DNA from 2 places in the Caldanaerobacter subterraneus subsp. tengcongensis MB4 genome. Region 1 is predicted to be linked to the other one. Evidence: riboswitches for the same ligand, from Rfam matches in the RefSeq annotation. Region 1 holds a riboswitch; the other holds the start of a gene.

What was found. Region 1 has a riboswitch for cyclic di-AMP ahead of TTE_RS04435 (NAD/NADP-dependent octopine/nopaline dehydrogenase family protein). Riboswitches for the same ligand answer to the same signal wherever they lie in the genome.
Region 2: linked by a shared signal. The riboswitch ahead of TTE_RS09175 (ABC transporter substrate-binding protein) and the one ahead of TTE_RS04435 (NAD/NADP-dependent octopine/nopaline dehydrogenase family protein) in region 1 are both predicted to bind cyclic di-AMP.

Annotation. Positions count from the first base shown of each region.
Region 1 is NC_003869.1:919,524-931,193, forward strand. It holds gene TTE_RS04375 (Rne/Rng family ribonuclease) at 1-1,044, shown strand, start outside; gene TTE_RS04380 (LapA family protein) at 1,126-1,476, shown strand; gene rplU (50S ribosomal protein L21) at 1,596-1,910, shown strand; gene TTE_RS04390 (ribosomal-processing cysteine protease Prp) at 1,913-2,239, shown strand; gene rpmA (50S ribosomal protein L27) at 2,243-2,530, shown strand; gene TTE_RS04400 (Spo0B domain-containing protein) at 2,582-2,803, shown strand; gene obgE (GTPase ObgE) at 2,835-4,106, shown strand; gene nadD (nicotinate-nucleotide adenylyltransferase) at 4,181-4,810, shown strand; gene yqeK (bis(5'-nucleosyl)-tetraphosphatase (symmetrical) YqeK) at 4,807-5,403, shown strand; gene TTE_RS04420 (LCP family protein) at 5,387-6,562, shown strand; gene rsfS (ribosome silencing factor) at 6,567-6,920, shown strand; gene TTE_RS04430 (helix-turn-helix transcriptional regulator) at 7,007-7,657, shown strand; cyclic di-AMP (ydaO/yuaA leader) riboswitch at 7,735-7,869, shown strand; gene TTE_RS04435 (NAD/NADP-dependent octopine/nopaline dehydrogenase family protein) at 7,973-9,073, shown strand; gene TTE_RS04440 (cobalamin-dependent protein) at 9,070-10,722, shown strand; gene TTE_RS04445 (D-alanyl-D-alanine carboxypeptidase family protein) at 10,860-11,670, opposite strand, start outside.
Region 2 is NC_003869.1:1,850,968-1,862,637, reverse strand. It holds gene TTE_RS09215 (APC family permease) at 1-1,129, opposite strand, end outside; gene TTE_RS09210 (amino acid permease) at 1,510-2,949, shown strand; gene TTE_RS09205 (hypothetical protein) at 2,986-3,651, opposite strand; gene TTE_RS09200 (ATP-binding cassette domain-containing protein) at 3,671-4,363, opposite strand; gene TTE_RS09195 (acetamidase/formamidase family protein) at 4,377-5,276, opposite strand; gene fsa (fructose-6-phosphate aldolase) at 5,433-6,083, shown strand; gene TTE_RS09185 (ABC transporter substrate-binding protein) at 6,169-7,455, shown strand; gene TTE_RS09180 (peptidoglycan D,D-transpeptidase FtsI family protein) at 7,457-9,118, opposite strand; cyclic di-AMP (ydaO/yuaA leader) riboswitch at 9,234-9,368, shown strand; gene TTE_RS09175 (ABC transporter substrate-binding protein) at 9,452-11,008, shown strand; gene TTE_RS09170 (ABC transporter permease) at 11,057-11,670, shown strand, end outside.

The sequences.
Region 1 (11,670 bases):
ATGAACTATGTGAACGTCTCTCACAGGATTGAAAATCCGGCAGATAGGGCAAAGTTGGCCGAGATTGCGAGAAGACTAAAGCCTGAAGGCATGGGACTCATAATGAGGACATCTTCTAAAAATGCCAAAGAGGAAGAGATAAAAGAGGATATAGAGAAATTACTTTCTGTTTACGAGAAAATAAAAGAAAATTTTAAGTTGCTTCCTTCTCCTTCCCTCATTTATAGCGAGGAAAGCATTGCTGTGAAGTATTTGAGGGACTTTCTTTCTTATGATGTGGACGAAATTGTGATAAACGATGAAGAAGAATATGAGAAAGTGAATCAGTACTTAAAAAAGATTGGAAAAGATATTGAAATAGTTCTTGAAAGAGGGGATGTCTCAGGAATATATGGAGTGGACTTTCAAGTAGAAAAGCTTCTAAACAAAAGGGTTTGGCTCAAAAGCGGAGGTTTTTTGGTTATAGACCAGACAGAGGCTTTAACTGTTATTGATGTCAATACGGGGAAATATGTTGGTAAGAGTTCGCTTGAAGAGACCATATTTAAGACGAATTTGGAAGCGGCGGAAGAGATTGCTTTGCAGCTTAAATTAAGAGATATTGGAGGGATTATACTCATAGACTTTATAGATATGAAAAATGAAAATTTTAAAAAGGAATTGCTGGAATTTTTTAAAGAGAAATTGAAACAGGATAGGGCAAAGTGCACGGTTTTAGGATTTACACAGCTTGGGCTTGTAGAGATGACGCGGAAAAAAGTCAGAGAAGAGATTTCCAGCTTTTTAAAAGTTAAATGTCCGGTGTGTGGTGGTACTGGTACAGTGTATTCTGAGGAGTACATATACAAAAGGCTTAAAAACCAGATTGAGAGAATATTAAGACATGTTTTGGTGAAAAAAGTGATAGTAAAAGGGGATAAAAAAGTGGGAGAAATTCTTAGCAGAAAAAAGCTTATAGAGGAATACGAAAAAAGTCGGGGAATTAAACTCATCTTTGAAGAGGTTTTTAGCGAATACGGTAAATTTGAAGTGGAATTTGAATGAATTGTGTTGACAACTTAAAAGGATAAACTTATTATAAAGATAAGAAATTGTGTTAATGATTTGAAAAAGAGGTGGATTTTTATGAAAGGGCAGTATTACACTATTCTAGCCCTTATATTTGCCATCATAGTAGCAATTTTTGCAATTTCTAACTCTGGACCAGTTGACATAAGCTTTTTGTACTGGCATTATTCTATGTCGCAAGCACTAGTTATCCTGCTTTCGGCGGCTGTTGGAGCTATCATTGTAGGAATAATAGGGGTGTTTGGGCAAATACGCTACAGCGCTACGATAAGAGGGCTTAACAATCGAATAAAAGAGCTTGAAAAGGAAAAAGAGGAACTGATACAAAAAGTGACTGCTCTTCAAAATTACAATCTTGACAGAGGGAAGGAAGAGGGAGAGGGAGAAAAGGGCGCGCAGAGCATTTGACATTGCTTTTTAATTGACAAGTGGTGTTTTATTGTGTTAAAATATCACTTGTGGCCGCTCGAGACGGGTTTTAAAATTTTACCTTGTTCTCGGCGAGACTGGATGGAGGAGGTGCAGTGATGTACGCAATAATTGAAACAGGTGGAAAACAGTACATGGTCAGAGAAGGAGATGTCCTGAAGGTTGAAAAATTGAACTATCCTGAAGGGGAAGTTATAGCCTTAGACAAAGTATTGGCTGTATCCTTTGAAGATGGCAATGTAGAGTTTGGGAAACCATATCTTGAGAATGTAAAAGTGACTGCTAAGGTATTGGAGCATGGGAAAGGGCCAAAGATAAGGGTATTTAAGTATAAGCCAAAGAAAAACTACAGAAGAAGACAGGGACATCGCCAGCCGTACACGAAGATTCAGATTGAGAAGATTGAAAAATAGCCATGATTGAAGTGAAAGTGTGGAGAAATCCTCAAGGGGATATATACAAGTTTTATGTAAAAGGACATGCAGGGTATGACGAGTATGGAAAAGATATAGTGTGTGCAGCTGTTTCTGCTATTTCCCAGACGGCGGTTTTGGGGATAGAGAATATAAAGGGAGTAAAAATTAGAAAAGAGATCGAGGAAGGCAATTTAGAAGTGGAAGTTAAAGAAGTTTTGAAAGAAGAAGACAAAATCAAGCTACAGGCTATACTAGAAACTATGGTTTTGGGCCTTAAGGATGTGGCTAGTGGATACAGTGAGTATGTGAAGGTAGAGGAGGTGTAAGGGATGATACTGCAGCTTTTTGCTCACAAAAAAGGGGTGGGCAGTTCTAGAAACGGACGTGACAGCGAATCCAAAAGGTTAGGCGTCAAAAGGTCAGATGGGCAGTTTGTACTTGCAGGAAATATACTGGTAAGACAGAGAGGTACTAAGATACACCCAGGTGCTAACGTAGGAATAGGGAAAGACGACACGCTTTTTGCTTTGATAGATGGATATGTGGTATTTGAGAGAAAGGGTCGCGACAAGAAACAGGTAAGTGTTTATCCAGAAAGAAAAGTTGCTCAGAGTTAAAATCCTGGTTTACGCCAGGATTTTTTCATAATTTTGATTAGAAAGCGTGGGATGGTTGTGTCGGATGTGGAGGTATTGGTAGAGTACATGAGAAAAAGAAGGCATGAGCTTTTAAATGACCTCCAAGTGATTTTAGGATATGCCCAGCTGGGGAAATTGGATAAGGTGGTTGATTACATACACAGAATGATTGATAATTTAAATGAGGAGAGAGAAATTTTTAACTGTGAAAATCCTCAGGAAATTATAAAAACTCTTTTGAAAAAGGCATAATAATTAGAGAATGAATAAGGCAGGTGATATGGTGTTTATAGATACAGCCCGCATATATATAAAAGCCGGAGATGGGGGCAATGGCTTTATTTCTTTCAGGAGAGAAAAGTATGTTCCTTATGGGGGACCTGACGGAGGAGATGGGGGAAAAGGCGGAGATGTGATTTTTATAGCAGACCCAAATCTTTCTACACTGTTGGATTTTAAGTACAAAAGAAAATATATTGCTGAAAATGGAGAGAATGGCAAGAGTAAAAATCAGTATGGAAAAGATGGTGAAGACCTCTATATTAAGGTGCCTGTGGGTACTACTATCATAAATGACGAAACTGGAGAAGTGATAGCGGATTTAATAAAGCCATATCAAAAGGCCATTGTGCTGAAGGGAGGAAAGGGAGGAAGGGGAAATGCCAAATTTGCCACTCCTACTTTAAAGACTCCCCGCTTTGCTGAAAGCGGTGAAAAAGGAAGAGAAATGTGGGTGAGATTAGAGCTTAAACTTCTCGCAGATGTGGGACTGGTTGGGTTTCCCAATGCCGGAAAATCTACATTACTGGCAAGTTGCAGCAGAGCTAGACCCAAAATTGCCAACTATCCTTTCACGACTCTGACCCCAAATTTAGGAGTTGTGGAGCACAAAGGAAAGTCCTTTGTAATGGCTGATATTCCAGGGCTTATTGAAGGAGCCCACAGGGGTGAAGGATTGGGGCACGATTTTTTGAGGCATATTGAAAGGACAAAAATGCTTATCCACGTGGTAGACGTATCTGGCAGCGAGGGAAGGGACCCTGTAGAAGACTTTGAAAAAATAAATGAAGAGTTAAGACTTTACGATGAAAGGCTTGTGACTTTGCCTCAGATTGTCGCAGCAAATAAGATGGATTTGCCTGAGGGGAAAGAAAAATATCCTAGATTTGAAGAGGAGATAAAGAAAAGAGGATATGAGGTATATCCCATATCGGCTCTTACAAAAGAAGGGCTTGATGCTCTTCTTGACAAGACTATTGAGATTTTGTCTTCTATTCCTGCCGAAAAAATAGAGGAAGTCCCTGAGGTAATAGTCTATAACCCGCCTGAGGAAGAGGAAACCCTGGAGGTAGAAGTCAAAGGAAACACTTATTATCTAAAGGGAAGTAAGATTGACAAGCTTTTAAAGAGGATAAATTTACAGGATGAACATTCTCTGAGGTATTTTGAAATTCTCCTTAGAAAAAGTGGGGTAATAGATGCTCTTAAGGAGAAGGGTTTTAAAAGCGGGGACGTCATAAATGTGAGGGATTTTGAGTTCGAGTATTACGAGTAAAAACTTCAAGTTGTGCATTTTCACTTTTTTAATGTATAATGTAAGTATACATTAAAAAAGCAGGGGGATATAAATTGGAAAGGGAGCTCAGGCTTGGTATAATGGGAGGCACATTTGACCCTATACATTATGGCCATTTGGTCACAGCGGAAGCTGTAAGGGATGAATTTAAGCTGGATAAGGTAATTTTTGTACCTGCTGGCAATCCTCCTCATAAAGTGAAGAGGAAAGTGACGGACAAAAAACACAGGTATTTGATGACTATTTTGGCTACTATAACAAATCCATTTTTTGAAGTTTCTTCGATTGAAATAGACAGAGAAGGCTACACCTACACAATTGACACTATAAAAGAGTTTAAGAAAATGTATGGAGAAAAAACCCTGTTTTACTTTATAACAGGGGCAGATGCTGTATTAGAGATTCTCACTTGGAAAAATGCGGACGAGCTTTTGAGGCTGTGTTATTTTGTAGCCGCAACCCGTCCTGGCATTGAAGGGAATAAGATTGACCAAGAGCTTGACAAGATAAGAAAGCTTTATGGAGATGTGATTTACAAAGTTACAGTTCCTTCTTTAGCAATTTCTTCTACTGATATAAGGGAAAGAGTGGCAAAGGGTAGACCTATAAAGTACCTTCTGCCGGAGCCAGTAGAAAGGTACATCCAGAAATACAAGCTTTATAAAGAGGATGACTCAAGATGAGGTATGACATTGAATGGATGAAAGAAAAACTAAAAGAAATGCTGGATGAAGAAAGGTATATCCATTCTGTTGGGGTTATGGAAACAGCTGTAAAGCTTGCTGAGAAATACGGAGTGGATGTTGAAAAAGCTAGGGTGGCAGGGCTTCTGCATGACTGTGCAAAGGGCTTTTCTGATGAAGAGCTTGTAAAGATGGCTTACAAGTACGGAATTTTCGTAGATGAGGTTCTTCTTAAAGTGCCTTTTTTATTGCACGGACCTGTTGGGGCTTATCTGGCTCAAGAATTGTTTGGAGTGACAGATGAGGAGATAAAAAGAGCGATTGCTCTTCACACTACAGGAGATGTTAACATGTCTCTTTTAGACAAGATTATATTTTTAGCAGACTATATAGAGCCAAATAGGGATTTTGAAGGGGTGGAGGAATTAAGGGAACTTTCTTGGAAGGATTTAGATTTAGCTGTTTTAAGAGCTTATGACAGCACTATATGCTATGTGATAAAGAGAAATATGATACTTTATGAGAAAACCGTGAGCGGAAGAAACGACATTCTTTTAAAATTGGGAGAGGAGAAACATGAGGAGGTTTTTTAAAATTTTCGCTCTATTTTTGGGACTTTTGGTACTCAGCTTGGGGACTGGAGCTTATATATACTTGAAGTCTTTAAATCCCTCTGATGCGAGCTTGATGAACCTTCCAACTAAGGAGGATAAAAAGAACCCTGAGGAGCTAAAAGTGCTAATTTTGGGGATTGACGAGACTTCTCCTGATGACCCTCATAGGTCAGATACTATGATGGTCATTTCCTACAATGTCAATACGCAAAAGGGGTATATTTTGTCCATTCCGAGAGATACCATGGTCACAATTCCCGGCCATGGGGTTCAAAAAATAAACGCAGCCTATCCAATTGGCGGGCCTAAACTTGCCATGGAAGAAGTATCACAGCTTATTGGAGAAGACATCAGCTACTATGTGAAAATTGACTATGAAGGTTTTAAAAAGCTTGTGGACGCTATAGGCGGTGTGGAAATGAATGTTCCTATAGACATGAATTATGACGATTATGCAGGGAATTTGCACATTCACCTGAAAAAAGGGTGGCAGCATTTGGATGGAGAAGAGGCTTTGCAGTTGGTGAGGTTTAGACATGGTTATGCTGAGCAGGATTTAGAGAGGGTAAAGGTCCAGAGGGAATTTTTGTTGGCGGCTTTAGACAAAATTAAAAGCCCTTCTATTCTTTTGAAATTGCCTCAGCTCTTAAGGACGGTCAATCAATATGTGGAGACTAATATTCCCCCTTCTCTGATGGTCAAATACGCCGAGTACGCTGCAAAAGTTAGTAAAAATGACATAATTACTGCTACACTGCCTGGAAACCCTGAATATATAAATGGCATAGCTTACTATGTTGTAGATTCAGAGGAGATAAAAAAATTCATGTCAGATTTACAAAAAGGGGAATTAAATCAGTCTGTTAAAATAGAAGTATTAAATGGGTGTGGCATTCCTGGAGCTGCAGGGAAAGTGGCGGAAATTTTAAAACAGCAGGGCTTTGATGTGGTTCGCGTGGGAAATGTGAATGGAGCTTCTTATGATACTACTCAGATAATTTTAAGAAGTGAGAATAAAAAGGTTGCAAATGAGCTCAAGAAGCTTCTTAAAAATGCTGTGATAGTAGAGGACTACCAGAAAAAAAGCGATGCTGATATAACCATAATTTTAGGGAAAAATGTAAGCTTAGAGGGGTGATTTAGTGATAGAGGCAAAAGAGAAGGTTTATAAAATTTGCAGGGTTTTAGATGAAAAAAAGGCCTTTGATGTGAAAATTTTGTACATTGGCGAACTTACTACCATTGCAGATTATTTCATAATAGCTACTGGTACATCTAGTACTCATGTGCAGGCGTTGGCGGATGAGGTGGAGAAAAAATTAGGAGAAGAAGGTATATTTGTGGACCATGTGGAGAAAGACTTTGCGTCTGAGTGGATTTTGATGGACTATGAGGACGTAGTAGTTCACATTTTTCAGCAGGAAGCAAGAGAATTTTACAGCCTTGAGAGATTGTGGGCGGATGCTAAAGAGATAGTGCTTGACAATAGGCTATAAGGCATGTATAATAACGTTAATAAATTTTTAATCATTTCTTTTTTCACATCCGCACACAATCTGGTATAATAGGGGGATTCAATCCGATGGGTACTCATCCACTGTTAAAAAGCATTGTTCCTATGGTAGAAAGCATTGCGAACACATTTGGGAAAAATTGCGAAGTGGCTCTTCACGACCTTTCATCACCTCAAAGCCCGATAATTGCTATTGCCAATGGCCACGTTACCGGGCGAGAAAAAGGAAGCCCTTTGCCTGATGTCATTCAAAAGGCATTAAAATCAGACAGTTTAGAAGACATGATCAATTTTAAGAACAAGTCTAGAGATGGGAAGATATTAAAATCTTCTGCTATTTTTATAAAAGACGAAAATGGAAGACCTGTAGGGTGTTTGACAATAAATATAGACATATCAGAGTTTATTCTTGTAAAAAATACTTTGTCAGAATTCTGCGAAATATCAGAGCCTTCAGAGGAAAACAAGGAATCCTATACAGGCAGTGTTAGTGATGTTTTGGAGAGCATAGTGAACACAACACTGGAGAGTTTTGGTAAACCCGTAAATTTCATGACAAAAGAGGAGAAGGTGCAGATAGTTAAGATGCTGGATGCAAAGGGCACATTCCTTATAAGAGGTGCTGTAGACTATGTGGCAAAAATTTTGTGCGTGTCCAGATACACTATTTACAACTATCTGGATGAAATAAGAGTAGGAGAAGATTTTGGCAAATACTGACGCTTGCTTCCTTTATTTTACTTTACAAACATTTTATTTTATGATATAATAAAAACGGGCTTTTGTATAATTGAATAACATGCTAAACGCTGAATTCGTTAAGAAGCGGGGGACCCACTCTTTTGGGGTGAATCCATCTTTTAAAAGATGGTAGGGTTATCTTTCGACCCGAACCCGTCAGCTAACCCCGTAAGCGTTGAAAGAGAAGGATATGATAGCATGTAAGGTGTCTTATTGTCTTTTTTGGCACCGAAGATAAAGCTATAGAAGTCCTTCTATAGCTTTTTCATTTCTTTAAAAAGGGGGTGTATGGGCATGAAAATGCCTTATTTTGCTGTAATCGGGGCGGGGAACGGGGGGCAGGCAATTGCAGGACATCTCGCTTTAAAAGGGTTTAAAGTAAATTTATACAATAGAACTTATGAAAAATTGATTCCAATAATACAAAGAGGCGGTATAGAGCTAGAAGGAGAAGTTGAAGGATTTGGGAAACTGAATCTTGTGACTGACGATATAAGCAAAGCCGTAAAAGATGTGGATATGATACTAGTTGCTGTGCCTGCGTCTGCCCACGCCATGATTGCAGAAGAGCTTTTGCCCTACTTGCAAAGAGGCCAGATAGTGGTATTAAATCCCGGAAGAACAGGGGGAGCATTGGAAGTTTACAACATACTTAAAAAGAGAAGTGATTTAGAGGTTGTTATTGCTGAAACTGATACTTTTATCTATGCCTGCAGGTCTTCTAATGGGAAAGCTAAAATATACAAGATTAAAGACATAGTATCAGTTGCGGCAATTCCTAAAGATAAAACGGAAGAAGTAGTGGAAATTCTCAATATCGCTTTTCCACAGTTTGTAGCTGCTGAGAACGTGTTAGAAACCAGCTTCAACAATTTTGGAGCAATTTTCCATCCCGCTCCAACGCTTTTAAATGCTGCTCGGATTGAGACTACCAAGGGAAATTTTGAGTACTATAGAGAAGGGATTTCGCCTTCTGTCGCCAAAATCCTTGAAAAGATTGACAATGAGAGAATGATGGTGGCAAAGGCTTTAGGCGTGAAAACTATCTCTGCTAAAAGATGGCTTAAAGAAAGTTACAATGCCGATGGGGATACGCTTTATGAAGCTATACAGAACACAAAAGCTTATATAGGGCTTATGGCTCCTGATACTGTAAATTGCAGGTATATTTTTGAAGATGTTCCTATGAGCCTTGTGCCTATCTCTTCTATTGGGAAAGAAATAGGTGTAAAAACGCCCACAATTGACGCGATAATACATCTGGCATCCGTGATGCATGGAAAAGATTACTGGGAAATAGGGAGAACTGCCGATAAATTGGGAATACGTGGGATGTCGCCTAAGGAGATCATAGAACTAGTAGAAGGGAAGAGAAAGGAGGTTGCGACAGCATGAGAAAGCTTATCGTGGCTGGTTCAATTGGAAATTGTGTCCATGTTGCTGGAGTGTACAATTTTTTGAGGTTTGCAGAACAGCAGGGTTATGAGACGGTGTTTTTGGGGCCTGCTGTCCCAATAGATAAATTGATTGAGGCTGTAAAAGAGTATCAACCTGAAATTGTAGGGGTGAGTTACAGACTTACGCCACAAGCTTTGGAGAACTTGCTAAAAGAACTTAAAGATAAGATAGAAAAGAATAATTTAAAGGAGATCAAGTGGGTGTTTGGGGGAACAGAGCCTAATGCAGAAGTTGCGAGAAAGTCAGGGATATTTTCTGCAGTTTTTGACGGCACAAAAGGAGACGAGGAGACTATCAATTTCTTAAGAGGGAAAACTGCAACTTCTCAAAAAAGAGTCTTTGCAGATACTCTGATTGGAAGGATTGAGGATAAATTCCCCTATCCCATCATAAGACACCATTTTGGACTGCCTTCATTGGAGGATACGATAGAGGGTGTCAAAAGAATAGCTGAGGCGGAAGTTTTGGACGTAATTTCCATAGCTCCTGACCAGAATGCGCAAGAGCACTTCTTCGATAAAAAATACGACCCAGCTCTGGATGGAGCAGGAGGAGTTCCTATAAGAAAAGAAGTGGATTTAATACGCATATACGAAGCTTCAAGAAGAGGCAATTATCCGCTTTTGAGGTGCTACAGCGGAACCAATGATGTTTTCAAGATGGCTGAAATGCTTTTAAGGACTATAAAGAATGCTTGGGCTGCTATACCATTGAGCTGGTACAATGTGCTCGATGGGAGAGGCCCAAGGGATGTAAGGACTTCTATAAGGGAAAATCAGCAGTTGATGAAGTGGCATGCAGAGAGAGGAGTGCCTGTAGAAGTAAATGAAGCTCATCACTGGAGTCTGAGAGATGCTCATGATGTTATAGGAGTTGTAACTGCTTTCCTCGCGGCATATAACGCAAAGAAAATGGGAGTTAGGGATTATGTAGCACAATTTATGTTCAATGTTCCAGCTTCCATTTCACCTAAAATGGACTTGGCAAAAATGCTTGCAAAAATAGAACTTATAGAGGACTTAGAAGATGAAAACTTCAGAGTGATAAGGCAAGCAAGAGCAGGTCTTGCAAGCTTTCCTTCTGACCTTTTAGAAGCAAAAGGGCAGCTCGCTTCTAGCGCGTATTTGTCTATGGCTATTAAACCCCACATATATCACGTAGTTGGATATTGTGAAGCTCACCACGCAGCAACGCCTGAGGACATAATTGAAAGCGTAAAAATAGTAAAAGCTGTGATAAAAAATACTATGTTTGGAATGCCGGACTTGACTAAAGACGAAGATGTGATAAAGAGGAAAGAACAGCTCAAAAAAGAGGCAAGGATTTTGCTTGAGGCTATAAAAGAAATAGCGCCACACAGCGAAGATCCCTGGTCTGACCCAGATGTTTTGGCAACAGCTATAGAAATAGGTCTTTTAGATGCACCTCACTTAAAAGGCAATAAATACGCCAAAGGCGCTCTTCAGACAAAAGTGATAGATGGAGCATGTTATGCTTATGACTATGAGAAGCACAGAATAATACCAGAGGAAGAAAGGGTAGAAAAAATCTTGAGAGAGTACAAAAAAGAGCATTTCTTTGTGTAAATTGAATTAACAAGAAGAAGGGCGCAGATTCTCTTCTTGCGCCCTTTTATTTTTGCAAAAGGAGGTTGATATCTTGGCAGGTTTGGCTTTTATATTCGGTAAAAAAACACTCAAAAAGGAGGGTACTGCCCTCCTTTTTAATACTTAGAAAATATAAATTTTTTTCTTTGCCTTATTCTTTGCCTTCTCCAGAGTAAAAATGCCATGCTAAAAGAAGCTATGCCAAAGATCAATTTTAGAGGATGTACAATAGGATTTTTTTCCTTTTCATTATAGTAATTCCCCAAGAAGTTTTTATACACATCTTCTGAGGCAATTAGCGGGTTTGTCCCTATCTCCTTTCCGTCAAGTGTGTACTTTATATACCCCAGGACTTCACCTTTTTGAATGGGAGCTTTTATGTCTTCTTTAAGCACAACTTCTGTTTTTATAGAATTTTCTTTACCTTTGGGCACTTCATAATAAAAGTCCTTTTGCGCAATTAAAGGAAGCTTAAATCCGCCTTTCCCAAGTTCTATAGAAGTTATCACTTCGTCCTTTTGCGTTACTTTTACAAGAGAAAAGTTTTGAAAACCGTAATCCAAAAGCTTTATAGTGTCTGTCCAAATGTTTATGCCTTCATCTCCCATTATAACAGAGATGAGCCTGTGCCCATCTCGGGTTGCGGAAGCCACCAACACTTGTCCTGCAGCAACAGTGTAGCCCGTTTTTACTCCATCTGCTCCTTCATAGTGGAAGCGGGAAGGTTTAAGTAAGCGATTGCTTATCCATAAGTCTCTTGGTTTGTCGAACTTATTTGTCGGAGGAATTTGATAATGCAGAGTGCTTACAATTTTTCTAAATTCAGCATTTTGCATGGCGTATCTTGCAATTTGTGCCATATCATAAGGTGTGGAATAATGGTTTTCATCGGGCAACCCGTTCGGATTTACAAAATGGCTGTTGTAA
Region 2 (11,670 bases), 930 kb from region 1:
CTAAAAAGATGTATCCTAAAGAGAGATGCATTGCGATGAAAGAAGTAAGAGCACCAAAGTTTACTAATGAAGTGATATCTTTTAAGGTCAAGAGATAGATTAAAGGCCCGGTTATAAGGGCGACAAATATTGTAGCTACATATGGAGTTTTATACTGGGGGTGAATGCGCGCAAAAATTTTTGGAAGATGGCCTTGACGCCCCATGGAGAAAAGGACTCTTGATATACCTGCTTGAGCAGCCATAGTATCTCCTATTCCCCAGGCTAGCACGGTACCCAACACGGCAAGCATCTGAAGCCAGTTTCCGCCTACCTCTTTTGTGATTTCAAAGAAGGCCACGTCTGGATCTGCAAATTTATACCCTGGGTGTACCACCGCGCCTAAATAGGTCTGCAACACAAACATTAATGCGACTAAAGGAATTACTATTCGAACGGCTCGAGATACGTTTTTTCTGGCTTCTACTGTTTCTTCTGCGAGGGTGGTCATGATGTCAAATCCTAAGAAGCTTAAAACGGCAATAGAAGTTCCTGCTAAGACTGCGTGAAGGCTGAAGTCACTAGGATTGTAAAATGGAGCTAAATTAAAACTTAAGCCAGGTGTAGAAGCGATTTTGTATATTGCTACTGCAATGAATACTATGAGGACAAAAAGTTCAAAAACAAATAGTATCCATGCGGCGCGGGAAGTAAGCTGAATACCCAAAACGTTCATAAAAGTGGCTAGCACTATAAAGAGCAAAGCCCACCATATCATGCTTATAGAAGTCAAAGCTTCTAGCCAAAGGGCTGAAACCATTATGACAAGTGCTGGAACTAAGATGTAATCTAGAAGAATTGACCATCCTGCTAGAAAACCTGCGTGGAATCCGACAGATTCGCGCACATAAGCATAAACAGAACCTGCTTCTGGGTACCTTAAGGCAAATTGAGCATATCCCCAAGCAGTGAAGTACATGGCTATAGCAGCAAGTGTATACGCCAATGGCACATGCCCGTGACTGACAACTGCTATTACACCGTAAATCCCCATGGGCGCAATAGGCACCATAGTCATAATTGCAAATGCTACTAGGTCCCATGTACCCAGTACTCGCTTTAATTCTTCTTTGTTTCTCTCTTCAACCATTTTCTTTCCCCTCCCTCGTGTTTTCAGGTTTATTTCATGCTTAGTTAAAGGAGAGTATAATATCTCAAAAGGCAATTTTCAAGTTTAAAACTTTGAATTATTAAAATTTTTTAGTCAGGCTATGTATGGTGGGGAGAATTATTATAAGAGAGTTTTTGACAAAAGTGTATCACATTCTATCAATTTATGTACAATTTTGAGCAAAAATATCGAGAAAAAATATAAAGCAGCAAGAAGGAGTTTTAAATTTTTCGGCGAAATATTATACTTAAAGGGATATTACTTTAAAGTTTAAAATTCTAAAGGGGGATTTTAGAAAAAATTTTGTGGGGGTTGTCAGCTTACTCTTAAAAAATTAGATAAAAATGGGGGGGAACCTTATGGTAGAGAGTTCAGGTGCAAAGGGTGTCTTGAGGAAAAAGCTGCCCGAGCATGCCATGGAACTTGCGCAGGAGGAAAAATACCGCCTCAAGAGAGAGCTTGGCTGGTTTGAGCTGATGCTCTTCGTTTTGGGAGCTACAATTGGGGCGGGAATTTTTGTACTGCCAGGTGTTGCTGCTGCTAAATTTGCAGGACCTGCTATAATGATTTCTTACGCTTTGGGTGGAATAGTGACTATTGCAGTGGCTCTGGCGTATACAGAGTTTGCTTCCATGGTGCCAGTGGCAGGAAGTGCTTACACTTATTCTTATGTTGCACTAGGGGAAATATTTGCCTGGATTGTCGGATGGGACTTGATATTTGAGTTTACTATGATTGCGTCTACGGTTGCAGTTGGATGGGGAGGATATTTTAATTCTTTCTTGGAGACGGTTTTTGGGATTACTTTACCTCAGGCGATTTCCCACGACATAACTCACGGTGGGATAGTGAACTTACCGGCAATTTTAGGACTTTTGATTGTTGCATGGATTGCTCTCACAGGAATTAGGGCTTCTGGTATAGCAAATGCCTTATTTACTACGGCAAAGGTATTTGCTATCTTGTTTGTGCTAACTGTTGGAGTATTCCACATCAAATTGGAGAACTGGACTACTCCGTTTGCTCCTTATGGTCTTGCAGGTATTATGACTGGAGCGGCACTGACCTTCTTTGCATATACTGGATTTGACGGAATAACATCTCTTCTTGAAGAGGTAAAAAGACCTGAGAGGGACATACCTATAGCTTTGATAGGTGGAATAAGCCTGTGCGCTCTCTTCTATGTGGCAATGTCTGCCGTTATCACTGGAATGGTACACTGGACAAAACTCGATGTTCCAAACCCGGCTGCATTTGTGCTAATGCAGGTAGGGATTCCATGGGGCGGAGCGCTCATATCAATAAGCGTGCTATTTGGACTCATCGCTACCATGCTGGGCAACTCTTTGAGTGCTAGCCGCATACTCTTTGCTATGGGGCGCGATGGATTGCTGCCTGAATGGTTTGCTTTTGTGCATCCTACTCGCAGAGTTCCAAGAAATGCTGCTTATGTGATTTATACAGCTGCCATAATATTTGCAGGTTTTCTCTCAATAAGCGAACTGGCAGAGCTTGCTAATATAGGGGGCCTCACTGCCTTTACACTAGTTACCATAAGCGTAATGGTGATGAGGTATACAGATCCAGAGAGGAAGAGGATATTCAAGGTTCCAGCTATATGGGTGATTGGACCTATTGGAATAATCGGTTCTCTTGCGTTAATTGCAAGCCTTCCTGTTGTGACGTTTATAAGATTCACTGTGTGGCTTATAATAGGCCTTATCATCTACTTTAGCTATGGATACAAGCATTCCAAGGAAGGTACAGGATACTATATTGGGAAAGAGAATCAAAAGTAAAAGCAAAGGGAAGCCCAACAAAGCGGGCTTCCCTTTTTAGTATATAAATGCCATTTTTTCTTTTTCAAATCTTTTCGCTACAAGAAAAGAGAAAAGAAAGAGCAGAAGGAAAAGTAAGAAGATCAGCAAAATGCTTTCTGACCTTTTGAAGCTTATGTAAAGCCCAAATAAAAGGCCAAAGAAAAGCGTATAGCTTATTGTAAAAGCCATTGATGTACCTGCCACAGAAAGTCCAACAGCGCACAGAAAAAGGGTGAGGGAAATTATTATAAAAAAACCTAAAAACAGTGGTGCCCAAGGTAGAGGAACTAATCCCCATGTAGGATTTAACTTGTATCCTGTTAGAAAGCTTATTAGTATTGCAATATAAGATATACTTCCAAGGAGCAAAGATGCAAAGCTTTTTCCTATCCACACCTCGTGAGGAGATACGCCAAAAGATAGCATAAGCCTAATCCAGCCGGATTGTCTTTCCCTTAAAGCTGCCCCTTCCCAGAAAAGAGTCGCCAGATAGAGAGCCATACCAGAAGAGAGCATTTTCCACAGAGTTTCAAAGTCAGGGTATATTTTTTCTCCCTTTGCTCCTGCATAAAACCCAATGAGTATCAGGAGAAAAACCTGAAAGATAGAAGAAAATCTTCTTATTTCAGAAGAGAGGGTGGTTGAAAAGACAAATTTTAATGCATCAGCCCTTATTTTCACCTCATACACTCCCTCATATTTAGTCTTCAGGCGCATACTGACTGTACAGACTTTTTAATTTTTCTAGCGATGAGTAGTCTTGTTTTGCGATAGATTTTTTAATCTTCCCTTCATGAAGTATGTATATTCTATCGGCTATATCATATACAGGTTCTGGAGTTTTAGAAGTAATTATAAAAGAGGTGTGAGGGAAGTTTTTTATTATATTTTCCAAATCGAAATTTAAGCTATTTGCCCATGGGTCATCTAGGATTATAAGTTTGGCTTTTTCAGTCAAGGCGAAAAAGAGATTAAGTTTTGCCCTTTCTTCTTCACTTAGTTTTCCTACAGTGGTATTTTTCATATTTGAAATATCCAGTGCGGCAAATATGTGTTGAGAATTTTCTTCACCCCAGAGTTGTTTTTTAAAATTTATTACCTGTTTGACTCTCCAGTGGAGGGGAAAAGAGTTTTTTTCATAATAAACGCTTGCTTGACCCAAAAGAGAAGAAGAATTAGTGTAAGGGTCAGTTCCTAAAACAGACACAGAGCCTGCATCCGGTTTTAAGATTCCCAGAATTATTTCTACAAGAGCTGTTTTTCCAGATTTTTTTGGTCCAAGTATACATACTTTTTCTCCTTCTTTTACTTCAAAATTTATATCCTCCAGTGTTAGCCTTCTTCCAAGCTTTTTAGTAACATTTTCTAGTTTTACTATTTCTTCTGCTATCATCTTCTTTCTCTCCTCAGAATCTTATGCCGTAGGATTCCAGTATCCAGTTGGGGAGGCTAAAACGAGCTGTTTTTAGTGGGTCAACCACCTGTGATATTTGTGCATTTCCTGTTATGCTAAAGAGAGTGGCTATTCCTTCGGTAGAAAGGTCTGTGTGCTTTTTAAAAAGTTCTGCCATATCGTGTACGGCTATTTCCACTGCTTTGTCTAAAGATTCGGCTGAAGCTATAGTAGCTGTTACTTCAGCAGTTTTCACAACAGGATTTTTGAGATTCAATCCCTTTATGACTTCCACTTCTAAAAGCACTTTTCCAGCAACTTCTACGCCTGAAACGCCTACTTCTCCATCTCCCATTAAAGCGTGTAAGTCCCCTAGAGCAAGCAAAGCTCCTTCTACAAATACAGGAAAGTAGACTTCTGCTCCTTCTGCTATTAAAGTGGTGTCCATGTTTCCACCGTGGGACCCTGGCGTTCCGCAGTTAATGCTTCCTTCCTTTGGGGCAACTCCTATTACTCCTATCATTGGCTTTACAGGAAGAGCTAGTTTTTCATTAAATATTACCTTTCCATCCTTTATATCTACTACTTTGGAATACAGGCCTTCCATTAAATTTCCCAATACGCCTAGACCTTTTCCTGTTGCCAGAACGCCTTTTTCTGCTACTTCAATTTTCTTGATTTTAACTTTAAGTACATCTCCTTCTTTTGCGCCTTCCACAAAAATTGGACCTGTGGCGGGGTTTACTCTGTTCCAGTCCATCTCATCGAGTTTGTCCTCATTAGATTGAATTTGATTGGAGAAGCAGTCCATTGTTTCAACTTCTAATTCATCTCCGCTCTTCACGGAAATGGCAGGCTTATTTTCCTTAGAAAAGGCAAATATGTGATGGTCTGCCGAAAGGCTGTACTTCATTTAAATCCCCCCTCAACAATTGTATTAACAATATTATACCCTGTAAAATAAAATTTTTCTACATTGTGCTTTTCCTTTTGACTTTAAGCTTTTAATTTTTGAAAGTTAGTTATATAATAAAGGTAAAGTTAAATTAAACTGCGGAGGGATGAAAATATGAAATTCTTTCTTGACACTGCAAATATAGAGGAGATAAAAGAGGCTTATTCTCTAGGAGTGATATCTGGGGTTACTACAAATCCGTCGCTTGTTGCCAAAGAGGGAAGGGATTTTAAAGAAGTAATAAGGGAGATAGCAGAGATTGTGGACGGGCCCATAAGCGCAGAGGTTATAAGCGATGACCATGAAGGGATGGTGAAAGAAGCAAGAGAGCTTGCAAAGATACATAAAAACATAGTCATAAAAATACCCATGACGGCAGAGGGCCTGAAAGCTGTTAACATCCTTTCTAAAGAAGGAATTAAGACAAATGTGACATTGATTTTTTCAGCAAATCAGGCGCTTCTCGCAGCTCGCGCTGGTGCTACCTATGTGAGTCCATTTGTAGGGAGACTGGACGACATAAATACGGATGGGATGCAGATAATTGAGGATATAGTAACTATATTCACAAACTATGATATACAGGCAGAAATAATAACTGCCAGCGTGAGACATCCTATACACGTTTTAGAGGCAGCAAAACTGGGAGCCCATATTGCTACAGTTCCTTACAAAGTGCTCATGCAGATGATTAAGCATCCTCTCACAGATATAGGAATTGAAAGATTCAAAGAGGACTGGAAAAAAGCAGGATTGAAGATATGAATAAAAGGGCAGGGGAAAATCTCCCTGCCTTTTTAGTTATTTATAAGGCGGTGAGAGAATATAGTTTATTATGAGGTGATATGATGTGAAAAAGGCCTTTACCTGGTTTTTATACCTTTTGATTTTTTTGTTTTTAGCCTACTGGCCTTTTTATATGAATTCTCAAAAAAAGGCGGAATTAGAAGAGAGAAAGATAGAAGAAAGTTTCAAAGGCATAATAACCTTTTGGGATTTTCCTCACCCTTTTGATGAGGATACATCAGGATTTGAATTTATAAAAAAGAAGATACAGGCTTTCCAGAATAAATATCCTGGTGTTGTGATAGATTTTGAGCCTATTTCAGAGGGGGATGGAATAGAAAGGTTAAAAGAGGCCTTTTCAAAAGGAGTTCTTCCGGATGTATTTCCAGTTAATCTGGAGCTTGTGCGGTTATACAAGGATTTTTTACAACCTATTACAAATTTTGTATCAAAAGAAGAGAAAAGTGAATACAATGAAGAGGTATTAAAAGCCCTGTCTTTAAAAGAAGACATATACGGACTGCCTTTGGGTATGTACACAAATGTGATTTTTATAAACAGAGAAATATTTGAAGATAAGGAGATAAGCCTGCCTGAAAAAGGATATTGGAATTATGAAGAATTTTTAAATGGTATGATAAAGGTCACAGAAAAGGATGATAAAAAACCTGTATTTGGATTGGGTATACCGCTTTTTAATGGCAGTTACAGCCTTTGGGGCTTTTTGATGCTAGACGGAGGAAAAGTTTATGACAAGGGCAAATACGCTTTTTTTGGACCACAGGCGATTTCCTCACTTCAAAAAGTGCTTGACATGGCTGGAAGATACAGTGTGATAAATCCAGTTTCACTGGAAGGAGATAGAAAAAAACTGTGGGATGAGTTTACTCTATATAAAAATACAGCTGCATTAGTGGAAGAAAGTTATAAAATTGCTGAGCTTAGCAATCTGTTTAAAAAGGGCAAATTATTTGAGTTTGATGTGGCTTTTTATCCTACGGGAGAAAGTGGCATACCTCTGACAATTTCTCCAAAAGTGTACGGGTATGGCATAAAAAAAGACAAAGATTTAAAGAAGTTAGAGATGGAATATAGGCTTATAAAATTTATTGTACAAGATCAAGAAGGAGTATTAAAATTAGGGTATGTACCTACAAAAAAGGGAATAGAGATTGGCGAGGAGAAGATGAAAAAAATTGAAGAGGCGGTGAAATACACAGAACTGCCTCCCCTATGGGATAAGTGGGAGAAGGTCAATAACCTCGTTATTGAAAGAGTAAAGGAAGGGATTAAGGAAGGAAAGAGCGCTTATGAGGTCATTGAGGGGATAAAAAAAGAAGTAGGCGAGTGAGCTATTTTCTCACTGCTTCATAATAAGTGAGTGTATCTTTCAGTATTTCCTGGGCTATTGGAGCAGCTACTTCTCCTCCCATATGTCCACCTTGCGTCGGATTTTTTACAATGACAAGAACCGCTATTTTTGGATTTTCCACAGGAGCAAAGCCTGCAAAAGAAGCAGTGTATTTCCCTTTCTGGTAATTTTCTGTAGTGCCAGTTTTGCCGCCAACCCTGTAACCGGGAACCTGAGCCAATTGTCCTGTTCCTTCTGTCACTGTTTTTTCTAATATGTACCTTAGGGTGTCAGAAGTCTCTTTGGATATTACCTGCCTCACTACTTGGGGTTTAAATTCTTTTACAATTTTGCCTTCACTTTTAATGTATTTTACAATATGTGGGTACATGAGGTCTCCGCCGTTTATAACTGCTGAGAAGGCTGTAATCATCTGAATGGGGGTTACTGCAATTCCCTGTCCAAAGGACATGGTGGCAAAGTCAACAGGATACACCTTATCCTTAGGCAAAATCATTCCGCTTGCCTCGCCAGGAAGTTCAATGCCTGTAGGGGCGCCAAAGCCAAAGGCCTGTATGTATTTATAAAAAGTGTCTAACCCTAACCTTTCGGCGACTTGTATAAAAACTGTATCGCTGGACTTTTCTATGGCCTGAGAAAAAGTGATGTTTCCAAGGACTGTCCAGCTTCTAATTTTTTTGCCGGACACTTCATAATACCCTGGGTCAAAGAATTGCTCTTCAGGGGTTACCACGGCGGAGTCCAGCGCCGCTGCTGCTGTTATTACTTTAAACACAGAACCAGGTTCGTAAATACTGGATACAGCTGGATTTGCCCAGTATTCCTGTGAAGGGACTTTTTGCGGGTCATTTGGGTCAAAGTCCGGAAGATTTGCCATTGCCAGGATTTCTCCTGTCTTTGGATTCATGACAATTGCAGTTATTCCATCTTCTGGTTTGTACTTCTCATAAGCTTTTTTAATAGCTCTCTCTGTATAAGCCTGAATGACGGAATCAACAGTCAAAACTACGTCTTCGCCTTCTTTTGGCTTGTAGTATTTGCTGGGTATTCCTACTTTGTGTCCTTCCCTGTCTACTAAAGATATCTCTCTTCCCGGAACTCCGCTTAAATACCTGTCAAGGGAGTATTCAAGGCCATATAGACCGTATCCATCTACTCCAGTAAACCCCAGGACCTGCGAAAGCATTGATCCATTTGGATAGTTTCTCATAGAAGTATCCTCTACATATATTCCAGGGATGTTGAGCTTTTTTATGGATAGAGCTTTTTCCATTGGAACAAATCTTTCAAGCACTGTCCATTCCAAATCTTTTTTAGATAAAACCTTGAAGAGGGCTTCTTTGCTGATAGATAAATATTTTGACAGTTCTTCTGAAGCCTTCTCGGGGTCTTTTATGTATTTTGGAGAGGCGTAAACATCCGCAGCAGGCACATTGCAGGCGAGTATATTGCCGTTTACATCGTAGATATTTCCTCTCTGGGGCCTTATTATTATGTCTGCTGTTGTCTGCCTTTCTACGGCAAGGGAGAGCTTTTCAGCGTTTACAACCTGTATCCACACAAGCCTTCCTATAAGTATGGAAAAAAGGATTAGAAAAAATACAAAAAGAAAAAAAGTGCGAAGTTTAAGGCTCTTTGTCACGACTTTCTACTCCTTTTATATTTGTTTTCAAGATAATTATATCACACAAAGGACGGGTTGGGATAGTCTGTATTTGACTAACTGGTAAAAGTATGGTACAATTTAATCAACAACTTAATCGTTATCGCTGAACCCGAAAAGGGGCGGGGGACCCACACTTTTGGGGCGAATCTCTTCCTACGGGAAGAGTAGGGTTACTCCTTCGACCCGAGCCCGTCAGCTAACCTCGCAAGCGTGGGAAGGAGAAATATCCGGGACCGCTGGATATTTCGGCGGCCTTTTTATACCCCCGTCCTTACCATAAATTTACATTTGAAGGGGGTATATTTTATTATGAAAAAAACTGCTATCCTTTTGGCACTTCTTTTATCACTTTTGCTCGTTTTAGGGGGATGTACATCTTCTAAGAAAGTAACTTCAGAAAAAGATGGAGGAACCATTGTAATAGCTTTAAATAAGGGCAGCATTGTGACATTGGATCCGGCTGATTACAGAGATAGAGAGACTGAGACAGTTTTGAGAAACATATTTGATGGGCTTGTGACGCGGACATACGATGGAAAAGTAGTCCCTGAAATAGCAGAGTCTTGGGAGATTATATCGCCTACAGAATGGGAATTTAAGATAAGGAAAGGCGTAACTTTTCAAAATGGAGACCCTCTTACAGCCGATGATGTCGTATTTACATTTAATAGAATAATAAAAGAGGGAGGACTTGAAGGGAAAACTTCTCCAAGAAAAGGCTTAATGGGACCCGTGGAGGATGTTCAAAAAATTGATGATTACACTGTTAGATTTATCTTAAAAGAGCCTTTCCCAGTTTTACTTCAGGCTTTAGTCCATCAGCAGATAATACCTAAAAAATATTATGAAGAAGTAGGGTACGAGGAATTTTTAAAGCATCCTATAGGAGCAGGACCTTTTAAATATGTATCTGGGAAATTGGATGAGCAGATAGTTTTAGAAAGGTATGATGGATATTACGGTGGTTCTCCAGACATTCCCCCTGTTGGTCCTCCAAGTCTAAAAAGAGTTGTATTTAGAATGATACCTGAGCCCTCTACTGCAATAGCTGCTTTGGAAAAAGGAGAAGTAAATATAGTTCAGTACATTCCACCTGATATGATAGAAAGGCTTAAGAAAAATCCAAACATACAGGTAAAGGAGAACGATGGAACAAGAGTCTACATCCTTGAGATAAACAATAAAATGCCACCTTTTGACAATAAAAAGGTAAGGCAGGCTTTAAATTACGCAATAGACATGGATTCTATTGTAAAAGAAATTTACAAAGGCTATGGGGTGAGACTTGCAGGGCCAATGCTTCCCTATGCCTTTGCTGCGAACACAGATTTAAAGCCCTATGAGTACAATCCTGACAAGGCAAAAGAGCTTTTAAAAGAGGCTGGAGTTCGCGATTTGAAAGTTGTAATAGATACTCAGCCTTTTAGAGAAGAGGAAGCTTTGGCTATAGTTAACATGCTTGAAAAAGTAGGTATAAAAGCTTCTGTAAGAACCTGGGAATGGGGAGTTTTGCAGTCAGAAATACAGAAAGGCACCAGGCAGTTGTACCTTACTGACTGGGGAAATGCATATCTTGACCCATTTGATTTCTTAAATCCAAAGCTCAAGACAGGTGAAAGAGGAAACTATTCTTTCTACAGCAATCCAGAGGTTGATAGGCTCCTAGACGAAGCGGCAAAAGAGACAGACAATGCTAAAAGAAAAGAGCTTTATTACAAGGCTCAGGAGATAATATATGACGATGCTCCATGGGTGTTTGGATATTCTCTGAAAACTGTAGAAGCTGCGACTAAAAATGTAGAAAACTGGCAGCCGAGTATGGACGGTAGAGAAAATATGCACAGAGTGAAGCTTTCTAATGAGTAAAAAGGGGTTAATGACCCTTTTTACTCTAAAGTGGATGGGGGAATTTTTATGAGGGAAGCGAAGGTTTTAAAGAGAGTTTTGTACACAATTCCTATAATGCTAGCAATAGCCATAACAGTATTTGTATTTATGAGATTTACTCCGGGAGACCCCGTTGACATAATGATGGGAAAAGAAAGCATGGTATCACAGCAGGACATAGAGCTTTTAAAAAAGGAGTTTAACCTTGATAAACCTATATACACACAGCTTTACATTTTCCTCACAAATCTTTTAAAGGGAGATTTGGGAAAGTCTATAACAAAAGGAGTTCCTGTAATTGAACTTATCAGAGAGACTCTACCTGCTACAATTGAACTTGCTCTGGCAGCCTTAACTCTTGGGATTTTAATAGGTATCCCCATAGGGATTATATCTGCTGTCAAACAGAATTCCTGGCTTGACAGAACTATGATGGCAATCTCTTTTACAGGAATATCAATGCCTTCTTTCTGGCTGGGATTAATACTTATTCTAATTTTTTCAGCCAAATTAAATTTACTTCCGAGTCAGGGCAGAATAAATTTTCTAATTTATATACCTAAGGTAACTGGTTTTTACACGATTGATTCGCTTCTTGCTGGAGACTGGGAAGCATTTGTGAGCAGTTTGAGGCATCTTTT